DNA from 2 places in the Bradyrhizobium vignae genome. Region 2 is predicted to be linked to the other one. Evidence: riboswitches for the same ligand, from Rfam matches in the RefSeq annotation. Region 2 holds a riboswitch; the other holds the start of a gene.
The links. Region 2 has a riboswitch for cobalamin ahead of BRAD3257_RS24550 (energy-coupling factor ABC transporter permease). Riboswitches for the same ligand answer to the same signal wherever they lie in the genome.
Positions count from the first base shown of each region.

Region 1: it holds a riboswitch for cobalamin, as region 2 does, so the genes downstream of both, metE (5-methyltetrahydropteroyltriglutamate--homocysteine S-methyltransferase) here and BRAD3257_RS24550 (energy-coupling factor ABC transporter permease) in region 2, are expected to answer to the same signal.

Region 1 covers NZ_LS398110.1:6,551,099-6,563,125, reverse strand. Annotated here, with positions in the region: gene BRAD3257_RS31810 (acyl-CoA dehydrogenase family protein) at 1,201-2,367, opposite strand; gene BRAD3257_RS31800 (carbonic anhydrase) at 4,215-4,958, opposite strand; gene BRAD3257_RS31795 (thermonuclease family protein) at 4,969-5,709, opposite strand; gene BRAD3257_RS31790 (hypothetical protein) at 6,364-6,546, shown strand; gene BRAD3257_RS31785 (nodulate formation efficiency C protein) at 7,115-7,837, opposite strand; gene BRAD3257_RS39435 (hypothetical protein) at 8,038-8,601, opposite strand; cobalamin riboswitch at 8,899-9,100, shown strand; gene metE (5-methyltetrahydropteroyltriglutamate--homocysteine S-methyltransferase) at 9,204-11,549, shown strand.
Region 2 covers NZ_LS398110.1:5,023,493-5,035,519, forward strand. Annotated here, with positions in the region: gene BRAD3257_RS24535 (histidine phosphatase family protein) at 1-106, shown strand, start outside; gene cobT (nicotinate-nucleotide--dimethylbenzimidazole phosphoribosyltransferase) at 99-1,151, opposite strand; gene cobF (precorrin-6A synthase (deacetylating)) at 1,158-1,907, opposite strand; gene BRAD3257_RS24550 (energy-coupling factor ABC transporter permease) at 1,954-2,631, opposite strand; cobalamin riboswitch at 2,669-2,888, opposite strand; gene cobA (uroporphyrinogen-III C-methyltransferase) at 2,934-3,665, opposite strand; gene BRAD3257_RS24560 (cobyrinic acid a,c-diamide synthase CobB) at 3,662-4,972, opposite strand; gene cobM (precorrin-4 C(11)-methyltransferase) at 4,972-5,754, opposite strand; gene BRAD3257_RS24570 (cobalamin biosynthesis protein) at 5,751-6,119, opposite strand; gene cbiE (precorrin-6y C5,15-methyltransferase (decarboxylating) subunit CbiE) at 6,116-7,297, opposite strand; gene BRAD3257_RS24580 (cobalt-precorrin-6A reductase) at 7,296-8,042, shown strand; gene cobJ (precorrin-3B C(17)-methyltransferase) at 8,018-8,752, opposite strand; gene BRAD3257_RS24590 (precorrin-2 C(20)-methyltransferase) at 8,749-9,480, opposite strand; gene BRAD3257_RS24595 (precorrin-8X methylmutase) at 9,483-10,112, opposite strand; gene cobG (precorrin-3B synthase) at 10,112-11,275, opposite strand; gene cobN (cobaltochelatase subunit CobN) at 11,272-12,027, opposite strand, start outside.

The sequences.
Region 1 (12,027 bases), 1.5 Mb from region 2:
CTATTTCGAAATGCTACAATCTGACGCCACGTGCGAGTCAACGTCTTTGAGCTGATCAGCTCAAAATTCAACCCGCCGACCCTCTCACAGGCAGCTGCAGGGGATCTGCCAGCGATCGACATGCGCGTCGCATTCTGTTTTTGAAAGGGCGTCGTCTTGTCCAGAAGATCAGGATTGAGTCCAGTCTCGCGCCGATGAAGGCAATTCGCCTACAGCGAAGCACTCGGCGAAGGTTTGGCGCCCGCACAGGATAGCGTTGCGGCAGAAGCGGTGAGCGATTACCAGAAACTGTACATGCGACCCGAGGCGGAAGATCGATCGGTGCCATCAATAGGGGGGGATGAACGCGGCGGAAAGCTGTTGCGACGAAGGACACAGACGAGACTTCCGGATGCTCGGACCACAACAACAGCCTTGCTGCGTGGGGCGGCGAGGGCGTCTTGAGGTCCACCGCTTTCCGCAAAGAGCAGCTCCTGGTTCTTGACGCCCCGAAGGGCATGTCGTGGCTTTCCGCCCATCAAGTGACAGACCTCAAACGAGTCTCCGCGCGTAAGTATTTTGATACAATGTCGAGGCGATGCGACTATCGGTGTTGATGGGAAGGATGCGCTGGCCGAAACCCACCTGTCTTGTCGCGAATACGACAGTGCGATCTAAAATAGCAGGGAATGCGCCTTACGGCCGCTGGCATAAGCCTCCACCTCCGCGCACACCTCACCGAGAACGAGAACAGTGCGAATCTGCTGAGCGGGTGCCTACCAACCTCGAGTATTCGAGACTGCCAATGCGCACAAAGGAGACGCTATCAGATAGTGTTAGTCTTCCAGAGGCGGGGTTGCTATGTGTTTGGCTGGATCCTATTTACCGCGTAAATGTTGCACGGCTGCTGCGTTTTGCAACGGCCGCGAGCCCCGCGCGCTCAGGTTCATCGAAGTGATTTCTGGGCATTGCGACGCTCTGTGTCGCGGCCAGAAGCGCTTGTGAAAGCACAGAAAAGGCAAAATCTCGCGATGATCGTGAGTTGTACCGGAGAGCACATGACGACAGTCATCACAAATCTGTTCACCCGAAAGCAGATGCTCATTTCTCCTGTCGTTTAAACAAGGCCGGCACGCCACTAGGTCCTGTAGCTGAAGAGAACATCATATCGCAGGTCCGGCAATCCGTTGCTGAGGGGCGTGCGGAGCGTGGACAACCACTTCATGGAAATCCCGGCTGTGCTTCACTTCCGAGCAGGAGTCGGCCGGCGCTTTGAAGCGTTCCCTCGTTTAAAGCTGCGTGCTGGGCGACCACAAAGCTGTCGCACATGGCGCGCGCCAGATTGCTGGTGGTATTGAGCGACGCACTTCCGGCAAGACCGCTCGCAATCCTACAGACCTCAGCGCTCTGCCGCGCAGCGTTCGTCGCGGCGAGTCGCATCAGCGCCGCCGTGCTCGGGTTTACCGCACCTTTCAGCGCTTCCTTCCACAGCTCCTCGGTGGCCTCATAGAAGAAGGAACGGGCCGAACGCAGCAAGGCTTCGGTTTTGGCCATTTCCAGTTGGACATAGCCGCGCTCTGCCATCACAGGCGCTCCAGTGATTGAGGCGCGGCTTCCGGCCATGGCGATTACCTCGTCTAGCGCGGAGCGCGCAATACCGATGCCGACAATCGCATGCACCTGTGCAGCGAAAGCCACGGACGGATAACGATAGAGCGGACCGTCGAGTGTCGGCGGCCCGCCGCGGATCAAGGTCCATTCCTCCGGCACAATGACCTCGTTGACAACGACGTCGTGGCTGCCGGTGCCTTGCAGGCCAATGACGTCCCAATTGGGGCGGATTGTCACCTTTTCAGCCGGCATTACGGCTACCCGCGGAAGGCCACCGGTCTCATCGTCTTCCACAGTGATGCCAACGCCTATCAGATCCGCGCCCGGTGAGCCGCTGGCGAATGGCCACACGCCGCTCACGACAAACCCGTCGGTGCTTCGCCTGGCGAGCTGGAGCGGGAAAAGCGCACCTGCCAACACCACGTCAGGTCCATTCGCGTATACCTTGCGAAGCGTTTCGTCCGGAAGGGCAGCGAGGTAGCGAGCCCCATCGCCGAAGCTGGCGACCCAACCGGCCGAGCCGTCGGCTTCGGAAATGCGCTCGATCAGGCGACAAAAATCGGCCGGCGTTCGCTCGTCGCCGCCGAACCGCCTGGCGGCCAAGGCCCGATAGACGCCAACGCGCTTGAAACCCTCGATAATCTCATCGGGAATCTTCTGCGCGGGGGCGAACTCGTTTCGACGCGCGCGGATATCGACCAGTAGCGGCGACAGATTATCCCAGGTCGCAGCCGTAGTGTCGGTTTCTGCAGTGATCTTCTCTGGTGGAGCGTTCATAAGCTGTCCTCGGTGTCTTGAGCCGACCCACGCCGCGCCTCATTGATTTGGATTGCGCGCGCATGGCGAAGCCGGCCGGATTGATAACTAGTCGGAAGGGATCGTCGAAACTGCCGCAGTTGTATTGTACTGTGACGCGATTGCAGGCGGTTAGCGCCCCAACGTATTGGCTGCAAGAAAACGTCTTGAGGGCCGGAAAGGCTGACAGAGTATGGCTGTCAATGCTGTCTTTGAGGCTCAAGCGGCAAAGCAGCCGATATGCGGCGGCGAGATCGATCCGCCTCTGCTGCACTATGTCTCCGACGGTTGACGGCACCGCTCGTTTTGTCATGTCGTCTCCAACGGACGATTTGTCACCAATGGAGCCCGCCCGGCTCGAGCCACGTTGCGAATTCCCGACTTGGCGAACGCGAGGCGCTCCAAGCCTGCGGCTCTTTTCCGTCTGCCCAGCAATCGACGTGCCATCAAACATGGTTTGCCATCTGGGTCTTTAATCGAGCGAGATCACGTTCAAAGTGCGCACGCCAGCAGGATGCTCGCGCCTGCCGTGTCTGGTTCCTGGCACAAGACGTCACCAACCGGACAGGGCGGAGGAGAACACTGAATCGGAGCTCGACCGCGGACCAGTCGGGCTCGGCTTGCCAGTGGAGGTTCAGCCCGCTCCGATCTCCCGACATTACCAACAGCGCAATGTACCGTTGTTCACGACTGTGGGTGTGTTGGTTGGAAGCGGACGTCAGAGGGAAGGTGTTCAACAAACGTGACGGCCGCGTCAGGCGCTGCCGTTTCGCGATCAAGTCGCTTTTCTAGATGCTGCAAGAGTGCCGCCGTTCATGCAAGCGAAGGCAAAAATCTTCCAGGAGACTTTGAGATTTTCGAGGTTCGCAGCAACTGATCCGCCTGTACCAAAGGCCAAGCGATTCGCGCAGAGTCTCGCGTGATTCACCCTTTGCGGCCGCTGATGCCTCTATCTTCAGCGACCTTAGATGCTTCGGATCCTAGCTTAGCTTGTCCAGCTCGCACAGCAATAGCGGCACATGTCGTCCGGTCCTTGCTGCTGAGACCAGTGCCGTACAGGACGCCGGTACCCGATCTACGTTGCGCGCGACGTACTCGTCCATGTCGCCGCTCCTCTTCTCCGGCATGATCCCGTCAGACCTGAGGTTGCCGTCGCCTACCAGCAAGCGCTAGCAAGGTTTTCGGTTTGGGCCGACAGCAATCCCGTAGAGCGACTGAACTCTCGCGCATCCCCAGGCTGCTAAGCGCAGTACGACCTGGTGGGCTCCATCGCCGGGTGTGTCAGTATCGTCCTCAACAGGGGCTGATGCAGGACGGACCGTGCGCTGCCGACGCAAGTAGTAGTTTTCTATACATCCGTCGGGTGGGCAGCCGTGGTGCTCGTCATCCTGCTCTATGTGATCTTCGGCCCTGGATGAGCGTGGTGATCATGGCAGGAGCATAGGTGGTTTGCCGGATCGCGGCTGAGAGACTGCCGGAACGTCGCGTGTTCCGTTAGGCCGAGAGCTCAGACCCTGCATGCCGCGCACCGCGATTTGCTGCTTGCACCACCTCTGTTGGCCTAGCCATCAACGTGCAGGCGTGAATAGTGTCGCCCCCGGTATCAGTTTTTCTTGGTGCTGGCCTCGCGTTGCGAACATGAGCACGTAGAATACGAGGAGAATTAAGAGGCCGCGCATACCAAAGGTATTCCCGAAGCTATTACAATTGTGGAGCGAATTGTACTCCGTGCATTTGATGCAGGTGATGCACGAGCGAATTGCGCGGAACTCGACCGAAGCCCTGTATCAGGCGGCAAACGAGTAGCTGGCCGCGTGAAGGGGCCAGCGTCAGCTCAGCAAATCGACCCTGCCGGTGTCGAGCCGATAAAGGCCCCCGACGACCTTCAGTCTGTTCTGCTCAACTGCCGCGTTCAAAATCGGCCCCGTCGATTTGAGTTTGTTGACATTATCGATTACATTTTGTCGGGTTGCTTCAGCGAACGTGTCACCGCGTTGCTGGCGGGTTACTTTTACCGCAGGCGCAAGCGCAGCGACGAGGGATGAAATGTGTCCCGGCGGCGGCTTATCGTCCTGGAGCGACTTAATCGTGGCGCCTATCGCACCGCAATGATCGTGACCAAGTACCAGGATCAGCGGCGTGTTCAGCACGGCTACCGCATATTCCATGCTGGCGAGCGTGTCATCGTTGGCGAAGTTGCCGGCGAGGCGGCAGACAAACAGATCACCAAGTCCGCTACCGAAGACAAGTTCAGGCGCCACGCGAGAATCGGCGCAGCTCAGGATCGCGGCATATGGATTTTGGCCATCCACTAAGACTCGGCGCTCGCGCTGGAAATCGTCGCGTCGTGATGCGCCCTGGACATAGCGATCGTTGCCTTCCATCAGCCTCTTCAGGGCAGCATCCGGGGAGAGTAGGTTATCTGGCTTGGGGGGCGCTTCTGCTTCCTTAGCATCGACAATGTTGTTGCCAAGCCGCAGGCAAGCCGCCGAAACAGCGAACAGCAACAGCGAGCGGCGCGAAGACGCGAACTTGGTCAGATAGGGCATATTCGGAGAATGGCCTGCTTGCATGTATCTCACCTCATCGCGCGGCTTTACGCCACCCGTTGGCTTCGGCTTCCGCTTCGCTGCAGAGCCAGCGTTCACCGGGCTTCGTCATGTCGAGTTTTTCGTAACTGAGTTGCCCGGGCAGGTGATAAATCCGCTCGCCATTGCGGCCCACGGTGCCTTTTATCACACACTCGGACGAGGGCGGGTCCGATAGCAGGGCGGATCCGAGCAGGAGCTCCTGAGCGTCGACCGGAACCGAGCTCGCGCCGATGATGATCGTCCCCTTATTGCGGCGACGCCAGTCCCAGGGCGCGACGAACGCCCCCGACCATAGCCCTGCACAGGTTTTGCTCGCCACAACCTCATAGATGACGTAAGGACCCGACGAGAGTGCCCAGCCCGAGCGTACCATCCAGGCGTTCACGTCCTCGCCGTCGATGAAGCAACTGCCGCGTGACCGCCAGTACTCATCGACTCCCTTGGTATGACAATCCCACGTTCGTCCGTTCGAATGCTTGATAAGCTCGTCGCGAGCAGCTACCCCGCAAGTCCATTTCCGGCCGTGGGCGTCGAGGCAAATCTGATCAGTCTCAGGAGCTTCGATGCCTGAGAGCCGAATCTTGGTCTGCTCAATCTCGATGGTATTGCCGTCGAGGATGCGCGCAGGGCCCCTGAGCTTCGCCGCGCACACCGGAGATGCGATGACAGCGAGCAATGCGACCACCATTATGCGCTGTTTCATCCCGACAATAACCTTTCGCTCTTGATCCATGTTCACGCACGACCCGGCGCCGCCATTCGACTGCTTAAACGCACTATGCCCGTTATTCGATCGGCATCTTTCGACGTTTACTCTATGAAGGCGTGGCCGTAGTTTCCAAGCTACGACCTGACGCTGCGTGAGGTTCAAGAGATTTCTTCCGGCGTACGTGTCGCGGTATCCGTCGAGCCTCGCCGGTCTCTCTCTCTCTCTCTCTCTCTCTCTCTCTCTGTCTGGGCGCGCACTGCACCCTCTCGACCTGAGGAGAGAAGATCCCCATCGCGCAGCCGCGGGCTCGGTATGCGGGAGAAAGCCGAACCTCGAACGCTGTTTCTCACGCACTTGAAGAACAAAAGTCGCCTGCGAATCTTGAGCGTCGAGTGGAAGCCACGCGTCGAGGAGCAACCTGGCTATCCTTTGTGCCAACTGGGTCTACCCAGCAAGCCCAGGGTGAGGGCGTGCGTTTGCGTCAGGGGAACGGCAGCCTCAGTGGGTTCGTCGTATACGCACCGGGCGGGGATAAGCCGCCCGCATGCCATTCGGTGCGACGCGTCAATCCACAACATGGTTGCCCCATCGCGGCACTCGGGTAGGTCGCTCTGGTGCAGTTTGGCCGACTCAAGCTACAAATTATTCTCAACGATCTCACTACATAATGGGAATGAAATGGTTGCTGCCCCCCGGGAATTGCCGGTCTCTTCTTACGCGCTTGAAGTGGATGGCCGACTCAGAGCCGAATTCGCGACCAGAGACGGCGCCAGGGCAGGCGGAGCAGAACTGAAGAAGCGTTTTCCCATGGTTCAAATCCGGATCTATGACGCGCAGACGAATGCGCGCGAGGAAATTTAGCGCCGACTCAGCCGGCGCTCGATGCCTCGCGAACGGCTCCGGGGCTCCTCGCCGGGGCACTCGGAAAAAGGCCGGTGTCCAGGGGGTGTGCCGGCCCGCTAACAATGCCCCATTTCACTCTTGTTAGGTTTCGTCGCGGCACACGATCGTGCCGCCCGCGCAGCCTCTGCGGCGGCACGCTCACCAGTCAGTCGCGCGATGCCCGGCGTGCACGCCGGATCGGGTTTGGGCCCGAGGCATCTCCAGGTCCAGTCTCTTGAAGAGTAGCATGAAAGAGCTGGTTCGCCCGCAGATTGGTGTCCTCTCACTGGGTCGGAGGGCAAATCGCCAGCTGGCACGCGCCGCTGCGGCCGACCCTACTCCTCGCAGAAAGACTCGAGTCATCGTGCCGTCCGAGTGTTTCCTGACGAGCTGAAGGCTGCGGGAAAGGCTCGCGACTGTTGCGAATGCGTAAGCACCGACGCTTTAGCGTTGATATGTCTTGCAGTTGTTCTGAAGCGTTCGGCGGCAGAAGGAGCAGCGGCGCGATCTTGCTCTGTGACCATTTTACAGGGCTTTTGCTCCTCTCTTACTCTTCCCGTTCCTTTGGCTCAATGCGAGCGAACCAGGAGCCAGGAGGAAAGGCCGCGATACGCTTGGCAAAGGAGGATTGCGGCTCCCAATCTTGACCTTCGCTCTTCTCGAAAGTGATGACCCCGTTGTGTGTAAAAGCAAGGGGTCCTGGAATATTACAGTTCACCAAAAGCAAAACGCGCCACAGATCGCCTTTCTCGTTCGGCTTGTCCTTCTGCTTCGGCAAGTAGTCCACTCCAACAGGCTCAACAATAGTGCAGCGGCCCTGCCGCAGAAGATCGCCGAGCCGGCCTTGCGTGGTCGTCACGAAGTTGAAGTTGCTCGGATCATGCAGAAAGCGAAGATTTGCGTTCCTTTCATCCTCCTTGACTTCAGTAGCGATCAACGAGAGCGCCAGGGCGTGCCAACCCAACTCCATCGGCTTTGCATAGGTCGACGCAAGTTGAAACGTGCCGTCGAGCGCGATTCTCCAGGCGATAACGTTCTGTTCGTCTAATGTATCATCCGGGTGCCTGGTCCACATAACGAAAACATAGTCGTTTTGGTCAAGTTCAATGACGCCCCACATTCGAGGGACAAAAAGTGCCACCTTCGAAACGTTGGAGATAAGTTGTTCTATTGTCTCACCGTCTTGCGCTCGCCACGTTGACTTGAATCTTTCGATATGGGGGCTCTCGATGGCGCGAACACTGTTGCTTGTCGCAGCCAGCGCGGCCATACAGATCAACGATCGGCCGAGACAAAACAATAGCGCGCGTCTTCCAGACACTTTCCTCATAACCGCCGGCCTATTTGGTTTCATCCACACGTCATTCCAAGCGGGCAAGCTTCAACCTGCTATTCGCGAGCGCAAGAAGTTAGCGGCGACGCAACGAGGAGACCGATGGTGTCCCGTGCGAGCGGGCGCTCCCCTCTATGTCACGCGCCGCTAACTTCGCTCCCGGCGACAGCTTCAAGTTGCTGTGCTGGATATGCCCAGCAGGAGGACTGGGCATATCCGAAGACTTGCATTCCTCGTGCCAGGTAATAGACGGCAATTTGCACCGCTTTTTTGTCCTCTTTGTCGGCTTTCCGACTTGCGCACGTCTCGATGTTTACCTTCAACGCTACGCAACGCGGCTTATGCGTCCTTGCACGCACCGAATATTCGACGGCGCAGCTGAACGCCTCGACCAAGTTCCTGATGACAATTGGGAGCACGCTTGCCGCCATAGAACCGTTTCGTTCGTTGCCGGAATGTGGCTTTCGATCTCTGCCATCCTCTGGGCGCTCGCGGCCAAGAGGCCAGAGCGGCGTTTGCCGCTTCTTTCGCGACGTGCGGCTCGAGAGCAGCCTCCCGTTCGGTCCGCTTTGCGGTAGAAGGCCAACGACGACGAAGCCGATCTTGATCGCCGAGCATTTGGCGTTTGGCTGGTACTGCAAATCAACGTGCTGGTCAGGTATGTTGCTGGCTTTGCCAGGTGTCTTAGGCTTATTCAGCACGGATCGAGCTGGTCGATAGGGCGGCTGGATGGCGGACGCGCTCGAAGACCGGCGGGAAGCCGGGGCATCAAATGCGTTCTGCTCCAGGCAGCGGTGCCTGCCGGCGCAAGCCGCATTTGTCCCTTCCACCATCTGGCGTGCGGGCCCGGGGCAGCTGTGACGGTTATTACAATATGGCTGACTGGAGAGCCTTTCTCCATCGAGGCAACGATAAGGATGCGCGGCCCTTCGCGTAGCGGATGTCGCAGCACCAGCTTGAGACATAATCTGAGAGGTTGACGGAAGACTTGTCTTGCCGATATCCCAAGTCGTCGAGGTTCTCCGGTCCCACTTGATCCGGAGCTAAGAGGGAAGCCGGTGAAGATGCCGGCGCTGCCCCCGCAACTGTGAGCGGCGAGCCGCTGTCCAACGATGTCACTGAAGCCTGCGCGGCTTCGGGAAGGCCGGACAGCAGCAATGACCCGTGAGCCAGGAGACCTGCCCCGACAATATATTCGTCCACGGGCGGGGTGTCCCGGTGGTGCGCCAAGCAGCCGTCGCACCGTGCGACTTCCCCTGCCTGCGTCCGCCATGGCCTTTGCCCCCAACATGGGGTTAACGCTATGTCTCTTCTCTCCCTTCCGGTTGCCACGCTCGGAACGCCACGCATCGGTCCAAGGCGCGAGCTCAAACTCGCTCTAGAAAGCTACTGGGCCGGAAAAAGCAGCGAACAGCAGTTGCTCGAGGACGCAGCTGGCCTGCGTGCCGCGAACTGGGCTCGTCAGAAATCTATCGGCGTCACGGTCATTCCATCGAACGATTTCTCCCTCTATGACCAGGTGCTCGACACAAGTGTCATGGTTGGCGCCATCCCGGAGATCTACGCTTCGAAATCCGAACTCGTTTCGCTCAAGACGTACTTCGCCATGGCCCGTGGTTCACAAGTCGACGACCAGGATGCGACTTGCGGTGATCAACCGTGCGGAGTTGGCGCACCCGCGCAGGAGATGACCAAGTGGTTCGACACCAACTACCACTACATGGTTCCCGAGTTTCACACGAGACAGACTTTCAGGCTATGCTCTCGCAAGCCGATCGAGGAGTATGAGGAAGCCAAGGCTCTCGGCTTTCAGACCCGCCCTGTCCTGATCGGGCCGGTTACATTCCTAAAGCTCGGCAAGAGTCCCGATCCTGCGTTCCAGCCACTCTCGCTATTAGATAAGCTGATACCAGTCTATATCGAGGTTCTGCAGGAATTGGCCCAACGTGGGGCTAATTGGGTTCAGTTCGACGAGCCCTGCCTGGTTCTTGATCTGGATGAGGGGACGCGAAAATCTTTGCGGCATGCCTATGACCGGCTCGCAAAGGAGGGGCCGGCCATCAAGATCATGGTTGCCAGCTATTTCGGCGACCTCGGCGACAATCTGCACACCGCCTTGAGCTTGCCAGTTGCCGGACTGCATCTCGATCTGGTTCGAGCGCCACAGTTGTTGGACCAGATCATCGCTGGCGGCCGAAGTGATCTCGTCATGTCGCTCGGTGTCGTCGACGGCCGGAATGTATGGCGGTCGAATTTGTCCTCGCTGCGCCAACGGCTCGAACCCGTGATTGCGAAGCTCGGCAAAGATCGTGTACAGATCGCCCCATCCTGCTCTCTGCTTCATGTTCCGGTCGATGTTGGCCTCGAGACGGGGCTCGCTTCTGACGTCAAGAGCTGGCTTGCTTTCGCGGTCCAGAAGATGCGAGAGCTTGCGATCCTGGCGCGGGCACTCGCAGGCGACCAGAATGTCGCGCCAGCTCTTGCCGAGTCGGAATGTGCCGCGACTGTCCGCCAGACTTCGCCCAAAATCCGTGATGCCAATGTCGCTGTGCGGATGAAAGCGATCGATCAGACCATGCGTCGCCGCGCGAGCCCATTTGCCCGTCGTGCCGAGATCCAAAGCAATCGTTTCGGACTACCGCCTTTTCCTACCACGACGATCGGATCGTTTCCGCAAACCACAGAGGTCCGGAATGCCCGTGCGGCGCATGCGCGAGGCGCGATGAGCGACGAGCAATACGACAGGTTCCTCAAGGAGGAGACTGCGCGCGCTGTACATTGGCAGGAGGACATCGGTCTTGACGTCCTGGTGCACGGCGAGTTCGAGCGCAATGACATGGTGCAGTACTTCGGCGAGCACCTCGCCGGCTTCGCATTTACCAGGAACGGATGGGTGCAGTCCTACGGATCGCGCTGCGTCAGGCCACCGATCCTGTTTGGCGACGTAGTGCGGTCGAAGCCTATCACCGTAGGCTGGTGGTGCTACGCGCAATCGCTCACGAGGAAGCCGATGAAGGCGATGTTGACCGGACCCGTGACGATCTTGAACTGGTCTTTTGTTCGCGATGATATTCCCAGAAGCGAGGTCTGCCGCCAGATCGCGCTCGCGATTCGCGACGAAGTCCGCGATCTCGAGAATGCTGGAGCGACCATGATCCAGATCGACGAAGCGGCGCTTCGCGAAGGATTGCCGTTGCGCCGATCGGAGTGGACGGCTTATCTCGACTGGGCCGTGGATTGCTTCCGCATCTGCTCATCGGGAGTCGCTGATCAGACGCAAATTCATACCCATATGTGCTACTCGGAGTTCAACGACATTATCGGTGCGATCGCTGCAATGGACGCGGATGTCATCTCGATCGAGACGTCGCGCTCGAAAATGGAACTACTCGACGCGTTTAGGAACTACGAATATCCAAAGCAGATCGGGCCGGGCGTGTACGACATCCACTCTCCACGCGTTCCCGAGATGGGCGAAATGAAGGAGCTGATGGCGTTGGCTCGGACGCGACTGCACGACTCGCAGCTCTGGATCAATCCGGACTGCGGCCTGAAGACACGCAAATGGGAGGAGGTTCGGCCGGCGCTAGCGAACATGGTCGCTGCGGCCCGCGAACTGCGCGCATCATTCGATCCGCCAGGCCGTTGATCCAGGCTTGGGTCTCTTCTCGACGAGGCGAATCCGCTTGTGGTCATTTGCGCGCTCGGTAATCGAGGTAGCCTTGGGAACAGAAAAAATGCCCGGTCCCGCTTAGGCGGGCCGGGCGAAAGTCTGGAGAAGGAGCGACGCTGACGCATCGGAGCCGAGTTGAAACAGAAGCTCAGCCTAGCTCGATTATGCCGTGGTATGCCACGATATAGTCCGAGGTTTATGAATCTACACCAACGTTTGTCGCTCATGAGCACGTCGGGAACGACTACGACATCAGCGAGCGACGGTGATCCCCGGCGGCCACCGCAGGGCACCACCCGCAAACTCGGCGCGCTTTCCTGCCTGGAAACCTTATGTTCGATCGCGCGATGATAGGAGAAGCCCGGCTTTAAGGATCTCGCAAGCGTAGCCAATGCATGAACCGTCACGAGAGCTCAGGAAGGCTCGGATGCGCCGTTTGCACCGGTGGTCGAGC
Region 2 (12,027 bases):
ACCGCAAGCCGCCTTGCGCTTCGTGATCGATCCGCTGTCGCTCACCCGGATCGATCGGCTCGCGAACGGCTGGCGCGTCGTTTCCGTCAATCAGCGCATCAGCTAGGCCGATCCGGTACGTTGGCCTGTGCGAACGTCGCCATTCCGTTGTGAAGCGCACAGGCCGAGCGGACCAGCGGCAGCGCGATGGCCGCACCCGATCCTTCGCCAAGCCTGAGATCGAGGCTGATCAGCGGCTGCACGTCCAGGGCTCGAAGCACGAGGCGATGCCCCTGCTCTGCCGATTGATGCGAGGGCAACAGGTAAGGCTGGCACGACGGATTGAGCCGCACTGCTGCCAGGGCCGCGACCGACACGATGAAGCCGTCGATCAGCACAGGGATGCGGCTCTGCGCGGCCGCAATGATTGCACCTGAGATCGCCGCGATCTCGAGGCCGCCGACGGCGCACAGGATCTTCTCGGCCGAGGCTCCGGCAACGCCGTGGCGTGCAATCGCCGCATCGATCACCCGCGCCTTGTGCGCGCGGCCCAATGCATCGACGCCGGTGCCGCTGCCCGCGATCTCCTCGGCGCTCACGCCGAGCAGGCTCGCCGCGATCGCCGCTGACGTCGTGGTGTTGCCGATGCCCATCTCGCCGAAGATCAGCAAATCGGGCTGACTGGCCTCGGCGCGCACCACCGCGCGCTTGCCGGCTTCGAAGGCGAAGGCCAATTCCGCCGGCGTGAGCGCAGCCTCGACGCTGAAATCGCGCGTGCCGCTGCGCGGCTTGTCGGTGACGACGCCCGCCATCTCCCCCAGGGCCAGCGTGCCCGCGTCGATCACCTCCAGGCTCGAACCCAGGTTACGTGCCAGCACCGAGATCGCGGCGCCGCCTGCCGCAAAATTCGCCATCATCGCGATGGTCACGGCTTGCGGATAGGCCGACACGCCTTGCGCGACGATGCCGTGATCGCCCGCGAAGATGATGATCGGCACGCGCGCCGCACGCGGCCGCTCAGTCGCTTGCAAGCCCGCAAGCTCGATCGCGAGCTGCTCGAGCCGGCCGAGCGCGCCGGTCGGCTTCGTCAGTTGCGCCTGCCGCGTAGCGGCCGCCTCGCGATGGACTGCGGAGATCTCGGGGCAGTTCCGGTAAACCCATTCGGGAAGCATGCTGCCTCAACGCCTTCGCTTGAGAATGTAACTGTCCATGATCCAGCCGTGCCGCTCACGCGCCTCTTGCCGCGACGCGACGATGCGCGGGCCGACCTCGGCCAGCACGCCGGACATGATGATCTGATCGGGCATGCCGAGATAGGCCCCCCACCAAATGTGGAGCCCGGCCGGATCGAGCGACTGAAACGCCGTGCCGCCGTCGAGCATCACCACCACGGTATCGACGCCTTGCGGCCAGCCGCCGTCGCGCAAACGCCGACCCGTCGTCACCAGGAACGGCTCGCCGATATCGTTGAGTGGTAGCGCATGCGCGGCGCACAGCGCCTGGATCGAGGTGATGCCGGGTACGACTTCGATATTCGGTAGTGGATCGAGCCGGCGCGCAATGCGTAGCGAAGAGTCGTAGAGCGATGGATCGCCCCAGATCAGCAACGCGACCTTGCCGTCACCTTGGCGATGCCTCGCGATGGTCTGCGACCAGGTCGCGGCCACCGCATCATGCCAATCGTCGACGCCCTTGCGGTAATCAGCTTCACCGCCATCGCGCACGGGAAGATCGAATTCGGCGATGACTGCCTTGTCGCTGGCGAGCACCTCGGCGCAGATCGTCCGTCTGAGATCCGCAAGATCGGACTTCGCAGTCCCCTTGCGCGGGATCAGGACGAGATCGGCCTCATTGATGGCTTGAATCGCGGCGCGCGTGAGCTGCTCGGGATCGCCGCAACCGATACCTATCAGAGAGAGCGTGAGCATCGCGAGCGCGACGGGCGGCCGCTGCGGCCGCCCATTCGCTTGTCTCTCAGGCCGCGTTGTGCAGGCGCGGCGTGACGAGGCCGGGCGCAGTGACGCCACGCAGCGATTTCGCCAGCGCCAGCACGGCGAGATCGGCGAGCGGCTCGATCACGACGACCAGCGCATAGGATCCGGCAAACGCCGCGATGTTGGCGAGGTTGGTCGCGCCGAAGCCGGAGCCGTAAAGCGCCCAGAACGCCACCCACGCGACGATGCCGGACTGATAGGCGGTCGAGAGCGCCAGCGCTTGGCGGTATTGCAGATCGACGTAGGCGGTATTGCGCGGAATGATCCGCGTCGCGAGCGCCTGGATCGCAAACAGCGGCACCAGGAGCGTGGTGACGTTCATGCCATATTGCGGCAGGTCGGTCGGCACGAACAACACGCCCTGGAGCAAGAGGCCGAACGCGAGGCCAAAGGCTGCGGGCGCAGCACCAAACAGCAGGAATAGGGTCGAGCCGAGGATGAAGTGCACCTCGGACACGCCGACCGGGAAGTGCGGCAGGATTTGGAAGAAGGTGAAGACAAGGCCCGTGGTGGCCAAGGTGCGCGCCGCGAACGAGCCAACGCCCTGCTCGCGCACGGTTTCGGCCGCGAGCTTGAAGGCAACGCCGCCTGCGGCGATGCCGGTTGCGTAACTCAACACGAGCTTGGCGCCCGTCACGATCCCGGGTTCGATATGCATGGTTCAATTCCTTCCTGCCGTCACACCCGACGGCCTTGGCCTCGAAATTTGCAGGGCCGGTCTCCTGGCTCGCGGTTCACTGGGATTCTCCGGCCTTCCCGGACCTTGCGGCCCAGTGGCTGATCGGAGCCCCTCACCGCTTACAGTCGCGGGGGCGGCTGGGGTTTTGGGCGCCGCAATTGGGTCCGCCCACCCCCATTCCCGTTTATGCTCCGGCGCTTTGCGCCGCGTTGAGCACCATGCCTCTCTTGTGTGCCCCTTTCGTATCGCAGGCGTCAAGGGGCGACTGGCTGCGGGAGCCGTCATGACGGATATTCCCCGGCCAGCGCGCCGAACAGAATCACGGCGGCGGTGGAAGCCGCCCCACCGCGCGCAAGCTGCTCGGCGAGCTCGACAATGGTGGTGCGGACCAGCCGTTCGTCCGATCTCCCGAGAGATTCGGCGAACAGCGCCGGGGTGCTTGGCGCGAGGCCATGCGCGATCAATTTTGCGGCAAGCGCCGGAAAGGTGCGCCTGCCCATATAGACCACAGTCGTCGCCTCGGGGTCGGCCAGCGCCGCCCAATTCAGGTTTGGTGGCAATTCCCCGGTGACATCGGCCCCGGTCACGAACTGCACCCGTCGCGAGGTGTGCCGTCGGGTCAGCGGAATTCCTGCTCGCGCCGCGGCGACGCAAGCTGAGGTGACTCCGGGAACGATCTCGTAGCCGATGCCGGCCTCGCGCAGCGTTTCGATCTCTTCCTCGAGCCGGCCGAAAATGCCGGCATCGCCCGACTTCAGCCGCACCACGCGCACGCCGGTTGCGGCATAGTCGACCAGGAGACGGTTGACATGGTGCTGCTTGGTCGAAGGACGCCCGGCCCGCTTTCCCACCGCGACAAGATTGGCCCCGGGCCGCGCGAGGTCGAGGATCGCGCCGGACGCAAGGTCGTCATAGAGCACGACGTCCGCCTCGCGCAGCCGCGCGGCGCCCTTCACGGTGAGGAGCTCGGGATCGCCGGGACCGGCGGAGACGAAGGAGACAAAACCGCTCACCGGTCCTCCGCGATCAGATGAAAGAACGTGCCGGTGGCATGGCCACGGCGCGAGCCGGTCTCGGCAATGACGGTGCCGGTTGCATCGTGCACCACGGCCAGCGGCGTATCGGGTTGGGCAAGGATGGTCGAATAGTGGAACTCATGGCCGCGCAGGCGTGCGCCGGCCTCATGCCCCGGCATCGGCGCAGCCAGTTCGGCGAGGCGATAGCCCAGATGCATGCGGCGCTTGGCAAAGCTGGTCTCCAGGCCGAGCAGCCCCGCCATCTCATGGCGGACGCCGTCGGCATCGGTCAAAGCTGCACCCAGCACCATATAGCCCCCGCATTCGCCGTGCACGGGCCGCGTCTCCGCGAAGCCGCGAAGGCCGCTGCGAAAGCGCGCGTTGGCCGCGATCCTGCCGGCATGAAGCTCGGGATAGCCGCCCGGCAGCCAGCACACGTTGGCGCTTGCATCGGGTGCTTCGTCAGCCAGCGGCGAGAACGGCACTATCTCGGCGCCCGCCGCGCGCCAGGCTTCCAGCATATGCGGATAGACGAACGAGAATGCCGCATCCCGAGCCAGCGCAATGCGCTGGCCCGGCGGCGTCACATTCAAACCGTTCGTTGCAGGATGCGGCGACCATTTGGCTGCCGATTGCAGCACCGCATCGAGATCGACGTGCTCGGCGATAAAGCGCGCGGCCTCGTCGATCAGCTTGCCGATCTCCGCCTGCTCCTCGGCCTGCACGAGGCCAAGATGCCGCTTCGGCAGGCTGATCTCGGCATGGCGCGGCAGCGCGCCGAACACGGCAATGCCGACCTCGTTCAGCGCGCGCCGCACGAGGTCTTCATGACGCGGGCTGGCGACGCGGTTGAGCACGACGCCCGCAAGGCGCACGCCGGGGCGATAGTCGCGAAGGCCCGCGGCAATCGCCGCCGCCGTCTGCGCCTGTCCCGAGGGATCGATCACCAGCACCACCGGCCAGCCCAGCATCTCCGCAATGTCCGCGGTCGCACCTGTGCCGGAGACGCCACGTGCGGCGACACCGTCGAACAGGCCCATCGAGCCCTCGGCGAGCACGACGTCGGCATCGGCACCGCGGCCGACGAGGTGCGCAATGCTCACGCGATCCATCGCCCAGCTGTCGACGTTGACGGAGGCGCGCCCCGTCGCCGCGGCGTGGAACGCGGGATCGATATAGTCAGGGCCGCTCTTGAAGCACTGCACGTTCAGGCCGCGATTGCGCCAGGCGCGGGCGAGCGCCAGGGTCAGCGTGGTCTTGCCCACTCCGGAGGCAGGTGCGGAGATGACGAGGCCCGCCGCCATCACGATACCTCCGGAAAGCGCGGCTCGGCGCCGACCGGCCGATAGCGGCGGTCGTAATCGGCGGCATAGAGGCGGCTCTCGTCGAAATCCGCAGCGCCAAGCGTCTTGCCGACCAGGATCAGCGCGGTGCGCTCCATCTCGCCGCCCACGGCCGCATCGAGAGTGCCGAGTGTCGCGCGGACGATACGCTGGTCCGGCCAGCTCGCGCGCCACACGATCGCGACCGGGCAGTCCGCACCGTAGTGAGGCGTCAGCTCGGCCACGACCTGATCGAGCAGATGGATCGACAGGTGAATTGCGAGCACCGCGCCGGTCGCGGCGAATGCAGCGAGCTTCTCGCCTTCAGGCATCGCGCTGGCGCGGCCCGGCGTGCGCGTCAGCACCACGGTCTGAGCCAGGCCCGGCAAAGTCAGTTCGGCCTCCAGCGCCGCCGCCGCAGCCGAGAATGAGGGCACGCCGGGTGTCAGCGTGTAGGGAATTCCGAGCGCACGCAGACGGCGGAGCTGCTCGCCCATCGCCGACCAGATCGAGAGATCGCCGGAATGCAGCCGCGCGACGTCCTTGCCCTCGGCATGCGCGGCGGCGATCTCCGCGATGATCTCCTCGAGCGAAAGCGGCGCGGTGTTGACGATGCGCGCACCGGCCGGGCAATGCGCCAGCACGCCCGCGGGCACCAGCGAGCCCGCATAGAGGCAGACCGGACAGGCCGCGATCAGGTCGCGGCCGCGCAAGGTCAAGAGATCGGCAGCGCCAGGCCCGGCGCCGATGAAATGCACCGTCATGCGCCGTCTCCTTCGGCAATCGCCGCGGTTGCGGTGCGATCCTTCGAGACCATACGCGTCCCAATCAACCGCGCGCGAGGACCGGCGGCAGCGAGCGCCGCAGCTTCGGCGACCGATCCTGTGCCGAACTTTTCCGCGACAAGCGTCGACTGCGTCGGCGTGTCGATGCCCGCCAGCCTATCGGCCGGAACCGCCATGATCGGCACACCGCACTCACGTGCGAGCTGCTTCAGCACCTCTGCGTTGGCCTTGTCGATGACAGTTGCCACCGCCGCGAGCCCCTCGGGGCCGCCCGCCGCCAGAAGCGCTTCGCGCAGCGAAGCCAGCGTGACATCCTGTCTGAACCCGAGCCCGGCAACCTTCATCGGTTCGTACTCCACTGCACCACGGGCCGCGCGGCCTTCCACGACCGGTAGCGGCCGAGCGGAGCGGCATGGGCGATCTCGACCCGCATCAGCTCGCCGCCATGGCGCTGATGCAGCTCGCCGAGCAGCGCTTCCGTCTCCAGCGTCACGGCATGCGCGACGACTCGAGTGCCAGGCGCGAGCCGCGCCCAGACGGCGTCGAACAGCGCGCCATCGAGGCCACCGCCGATGAAGACGGCGTCCGGCGGATCCAGCGCCGCGAGAGCTTCGGGCGCTTTGCCTGCGACGACGTTGATCCGATGCTCCAGTCCGAACTCGGCCGCGTTGCTGCGGATGTTGGCAGCCCGATCGTCCCGCGCCTCGACCGCGATCGCCGTTCCGCCGCACAGCGCCCATTCGATCGAGATCGATCCCGAACCCGCGCCAACATCCCACAGCCTCCTACCGGGACACGGCGCCAGCGCCGAAAGCGCCAAGGCCCGCATCGGCCGCTTGGTGATCTGCCCGTCGTGAGCGAAGAAATCGTCCGGCAGGCCAGAGCTGCGAGACAGTCCATGCCCTCCCTCCGCCTCCAGCGCCACCGCAATCAGGTTTCCAGCCGAAGCGCGCGTATGGCTTTCAGCGCGATATTCTCTGATGCTTTCATTCGGCCCGCCGAGCGCGGCGAGAATCCAGAATGCGGAAGCCCCCCATCCGCGCTCGCTCAGCCATCTCGCGAGGTCGCCGGCCGCCTTGGCGTCACGCAGGAGACAGATGATCCGCGCCCCATGCGCCAAATGCGGCACGAGACGTTCGAAAGGCGCGGCGTGAAGTCCGAGGCAAATCACGGATTCCAGCCGCCAGCCCAGCCGCGCGGCGGCAAGCGAGAAGGTCGATGGCGCGGGATGCGCGATCCACTCGTCACCATGGAGCTTCTCGGCGAGACTTGCCCCGGCGCCATGCCAGAACGGATCGCCTGAGGCGAGCACGGCCGTCGGCCTACCGCGACAGCTCAGCACGATGTTTGCGTCGAACGGCACGGGCCACGGGCGTCCGCGGCTGCCGACATCCGCGAGCGCAAGATGACGCCCGCCACCGAACACGGTTTCTGCCCTGGCTAGCGCCTTTCGGCTTGCTTCGGACAGCCCGGCAAGGCCATCTTCGCCGATACCGATGATCGTCAGCCAGGGATCAGCCATGACGCGCGCCCTCATTCTGGGCGGAACGAGCGACGCGAGCGTGCTCGCAACGGCGATCGCGCGCGCCGGCATTGGCGCCGTGTATTCGTACGGCGGCCGCACCCGCGCGCCGGCCGACCAGCCGCTGCCGACCCGCATCGGCGGCTTCGGCGGCGCGAGCGGCCTTGCCGACTACGTTCGTCGTGAGCGCATCACGCATGTCATCGACGCGACGCATCCATTCGCAGCCGAGATGAGCCGGAACGCGGTCGAGGCGTGCACGGAGACGGCCACGCCGCTGATTGCGCTCGAACGCGCGCCCTGGACGAAAGCGCCCGGCGACAATTGGATCGAGGTCGTCGACGTCAACGCCGCCGTCGCCGCGCTGCCCGAGGTGCCGGCAAACGTATTCCTCGCCATCGGCCGTCAGCACATCGCGCCATTCGCGACGAAGCCGCAGTACAACTATACGCTGCGCTTCGTCGATCCGCCCGAAGCGCCCCTGCCCTTCGAGGCCGATATGATCGTGTCCCGCGGCCCCTTCACCCTCGACGGAGAGCTGGAGCTGCTGCGCACACGCGGCATCTCGTGGATCGTCGCCCGGAATTCCGGCGGCGACGGCGCGCGCGCCAAGATCGACGCCGCCCGCAGGCTCGGCCTGCCCGTGATCATGATCTCGCGGCCAGAACTGCCCGCGCGGTTGCGGGTGGAGAGCGTCGTCGAGGTGATGCAGTGGCTCGGTCATCGCACCTGCCTCGGTGCATAGATCCAGCGGCCGACGCGGCGCGTCTGCGAGTTGCCGACGATCACCAGCGTGCGCATGTCGGCCATTTCGGCCCGGGCCTCGTTCAGCGTCACGGTCTCGATCTTCTCGTCGGCAGCACTGATCGCACGCGCGAAGATCACCAGGCGCTCGCCGCAGCCGGCTTGCCGAAGCACCGCAAGCGCGCGGCCAAATCCTTCCGGCCGGCTCGCCGAGCGCGGATTGTACATCGCGATGGCGAAATCGGCTTCCGCAGCGAGTCGAAGACGCTTCTCGATCACCGTCCACGGCTTGAGATTGTCGGAGAGATTGATCGCGCAAAAATCATGGCCGAGCGGCGCGCCGGTGCGGGCGGCCGCCGCCAGCATCGCAGTGATGCCGGGCAGCACACGGATCGGCAGTTCCTGCCATTGCGGCGTCTGCTCGAGCGCCTCGAACACCGCGGAGGCCATCGCGAATACGCCGGGATCGCCGGAGGAAACGACCACGACCTGTCTGCCCTCTGCAGCTAGCCGCAGCGCTTCGCTCGCACGCTGCAGCTCCTCGCGATTGTCAGATGGATGCAGCTCGAGCCCGGCCCGCGGCGGCACGCGTGCGACATAGGGCGCATAGCCCAGAATGTCGGTGGCGGCGGCAAGCGCCGCGGAGACTTCCGGCGTCACCAGCGTGTCGCTGCCCGGCCCGAGGCCCGCGATGGTCAGCGTGCCCGTCATTCGGCAGCGTCCAGATGCCGGCCCTTGCCGTGCACGAGCACGATCGCGAAGTAAGGGCAATCGGCAGCATCGATCTCGGCAAGCCGCACCACGCGCTCGCCCGGCATGGTGCCGCGCTCGACCAGCCAGGCGTCATCCAGCCTGCCTGCGGAGCGAAGCGCGCGTTGCACCTTTGCGAGATTACGGCCGGTCTTCATGACGACGAGCGCATCGGAATCGCGCATGCGCCGCTCGAGCTCGTCTTCGGCGAGCGTGCCCATCAGCACCGTCGTCACGTCATCGCCGAGCGCGATCGGCTGTCCAACGCCATTCCAGCAGCCGACCATCCCGGGAATTCCGGCGATCACCTCGATCTCGACGCGGCCTTGCAGGCGCGTGTGCAGATGCATGAAGGAGCCGTAGAAGTAGGGATCGCCCTCGCAGAGCACGACGACGTCGACCGCGCGCGAAAGCCGTGCCAGGCGCTCGGCCCATTCGTCGTAGAAGCCGGCGAGCATTTGCACGTAGTCAGGACTGTCGAAGGCGATCTCGGTCGTGACCGGATATTCCATGGGATATTCGGTGACGCCGGCAGCGAGCATGCCCTCGACGATGCGGCGCGCCTGCCCCGGCCTGCCCTTCTTGCGGAAATAGGCGACGTGCTGCGCGCCGCGCACCGTGCGATCGGCGCGCACGCTCATCAGATCGGGATCGCCTGGGCCGAGACCGCAGCAGATGATGCGTCCCATGGCTATTCGCTCCGGCTCGCCAGCGCGTTGACGGCGGCGACCGTGATCGCAGAGCCGCCGAGGCGCCCTTCGACCGTCAGTGCCGGCGCCGGCGGATCGGCCATCAGCGCGGCCTTGGATTCGGCGGCGCCGACGAAGCCGACGGGGCAGCCGATGATCGCTGCCGGCCGCGGGCAGTCGCGATCCTCCAGCATGTTGAGCAGATGAAACAGCGCGGTCGGCGCATTGCCGATCGCGACGATCGCGCCGCCCAGATGCGGCCGCCACAGCTCCAGTGCGGCGGCCGAACGTGTGTTGCGCATGGAGTGCGCGAGCGCAGGAACGGACTCGTCTCCGAGCGTGCAGATCACGGCATTGGCCGCAGGCAATCTGGCACGCGTGATGCCCTCCGATACCATGCGCGCATCGCACAGGATCGGCGCGCCCTTCTGCAAGGCCGCGCGCGCGGCGATCGCCATGCCAGGCGTGAAGCGGATATGCGCCTCGAGGCCGACCATGCCGGCAGCGTGGATCATCCGCACCACCACCGGCTCCTCGTCGGGCGTAAAGCGCGCAAGATCGGCCTCGGCCCGAATGGTGGCAAAGGATTGCCGGTAGATCGCCGCGCCGTCGGTCTCGTAGGTGTGCGGCATCAGTTCCCTCCGACCAGGATGGAGGGATCGCTGACGATATCCGCGCCGCTCAGCCCGCGCAGCACCGGCTCATCGCGCGTCGAGCCATCGCGGACGAGATCGAATCCGGCGCGCGTCGCGATCAGCGTGACCGCAGCCGTTCCGGAATGGGCGCAGCCCTTGCGGCAGCCGGAAACGTGGAGCCGCCCATCGGCGGCAATGCGCGGGGCGAGCGCTGCTGCGAGCGCGCGCGTATCGGCATGGGCTTCCCGGCAGCGCGGCGCGCCGCTGCAGGCTATGACGCGCAGCGCCGGATCATACGGCTCGGTGATGAGGCCCGCCCCGCTCGGCATCTCGCGATTGCCCTCGCTTAGCACCATCCGCCAGGGAGTCATGCGCAGCGCATGTCCGTAACCTGAGAACTGACGGAGCGTCGCGTGCAGCATTTGTCCGAACGCGACGCCAACCATCGCGCCTTGCGGATAGGGCCCGGGCCGCGCTGCGGCCATCACGGGCGCAGGCTCGGTCTCGCCGCGCAGCGATTGAGGCAACGTCGCGCCGGATGCGATGTGGGCTGCCATGCGCGCTCGCCCACCCCTCGCGCCGCCGGAGATGAGGAACCAGCTTGCGAGCGCCAGCGCCGCGCTCACGGCCTGTCCGCGTTCGACGCAGCGGCCGAGCCTTGCGCCGTCGGCCCGCACAAGGAGGCGGCCCGAGCGGTCGCGCTCGATGCGGATGTCGGCGGAATCGCCGGCCAGAACGCGCGATCGGCCATCGTCGACGGCGAAGCCGAACTTGGTGGGAAGCACGAGGCCGGATTCGGCGAGCGCCTCCTCGAGCTCCGCGGCGAGCGACTGCGTCTCGTCACCGCTGCTCCAGAACGGCGTCACCAGGATGTTGCGCCTGGCCTCGATATCGGTGTCGGGATCGAGCAATGCCAATCGCGCAAGACCATCGAGCAACGGCCGATGGCCGTCCTCCTTCACGCCCCTGATCTGCAGATTGGCCCGGCTTGTGACGTCGATCAGGCCGTTGCCGAAGCGCTCGGCCAGATCCGCAAGCCCGGAGATCTGTGGTGCTTCAAGGCGCCCGCCAAACGGACGCACACGGACGACGAGCCCGTCGCCCGACAGCATCGGGCGCAGCGCGCCGGGACACCAGCCCTTGACTGCCGCCGCGCTCATGAGGCCTCCCGCAGTGCCGCCGCGATCGAATTGCGGCGGGTTCGCCAGAGTGAAGCTTCATGCAGGCGGGTGAAGCACGTCTCCATCGCGGCAAGGGCCGCCGGATTTTCGCGGGCCATGAAGGCGCGGACCTCGTCGTTGCCGAATGTCGCGTCGTAATAGAGATCGAACAAATGCGGCGGCACGGCGCCGGCGAGATGGGCGAAGGCGGCCATGTGCTCCAGCGTCGCGGTGATCTCGGCGGCGCCACGAAAACCGTGACGCATCATGCCGGCGATCCAGGCCGGATTGGCCGCGCGTGCCCGGACGACACGTGAAATTTCCTCCGTCAGCGTGCGCGCATGCGGCTCGCTGGGCCGTGTCGCATCGAGATGATAGAGCGAAGGCGCGCCTGCACCGAGGTGAGCTGCAGCCGCAGCGACGCCTGCTTCATGCGCGGCGTAGTCGGCGGCGAGCAGAAGGTCGGTTTCGGGCAAGTCCTGGATATGGACAAAAGCGTCCGCGGATGCGAGCCGCGATTCGATCCCTGCGCGATCCGGCTGCATTGTACCATCCACCGAGAATGCCCAGGACGACGCCGACAGCCACGCTTCGCCGGCTGCTTGGCGGGTCTCGGGCGTGAAGGCATCCGGGATCGCGGAAAGGCCGACGCCGTATTGTCCGGGACGCGGCGCGAACACGCGGGAGGTGCGTTGGCGATAAGGGTTCTCATCGCCCTCCTCGTCGCGCGCCGCGAGCGCCTCGGAGGCGGC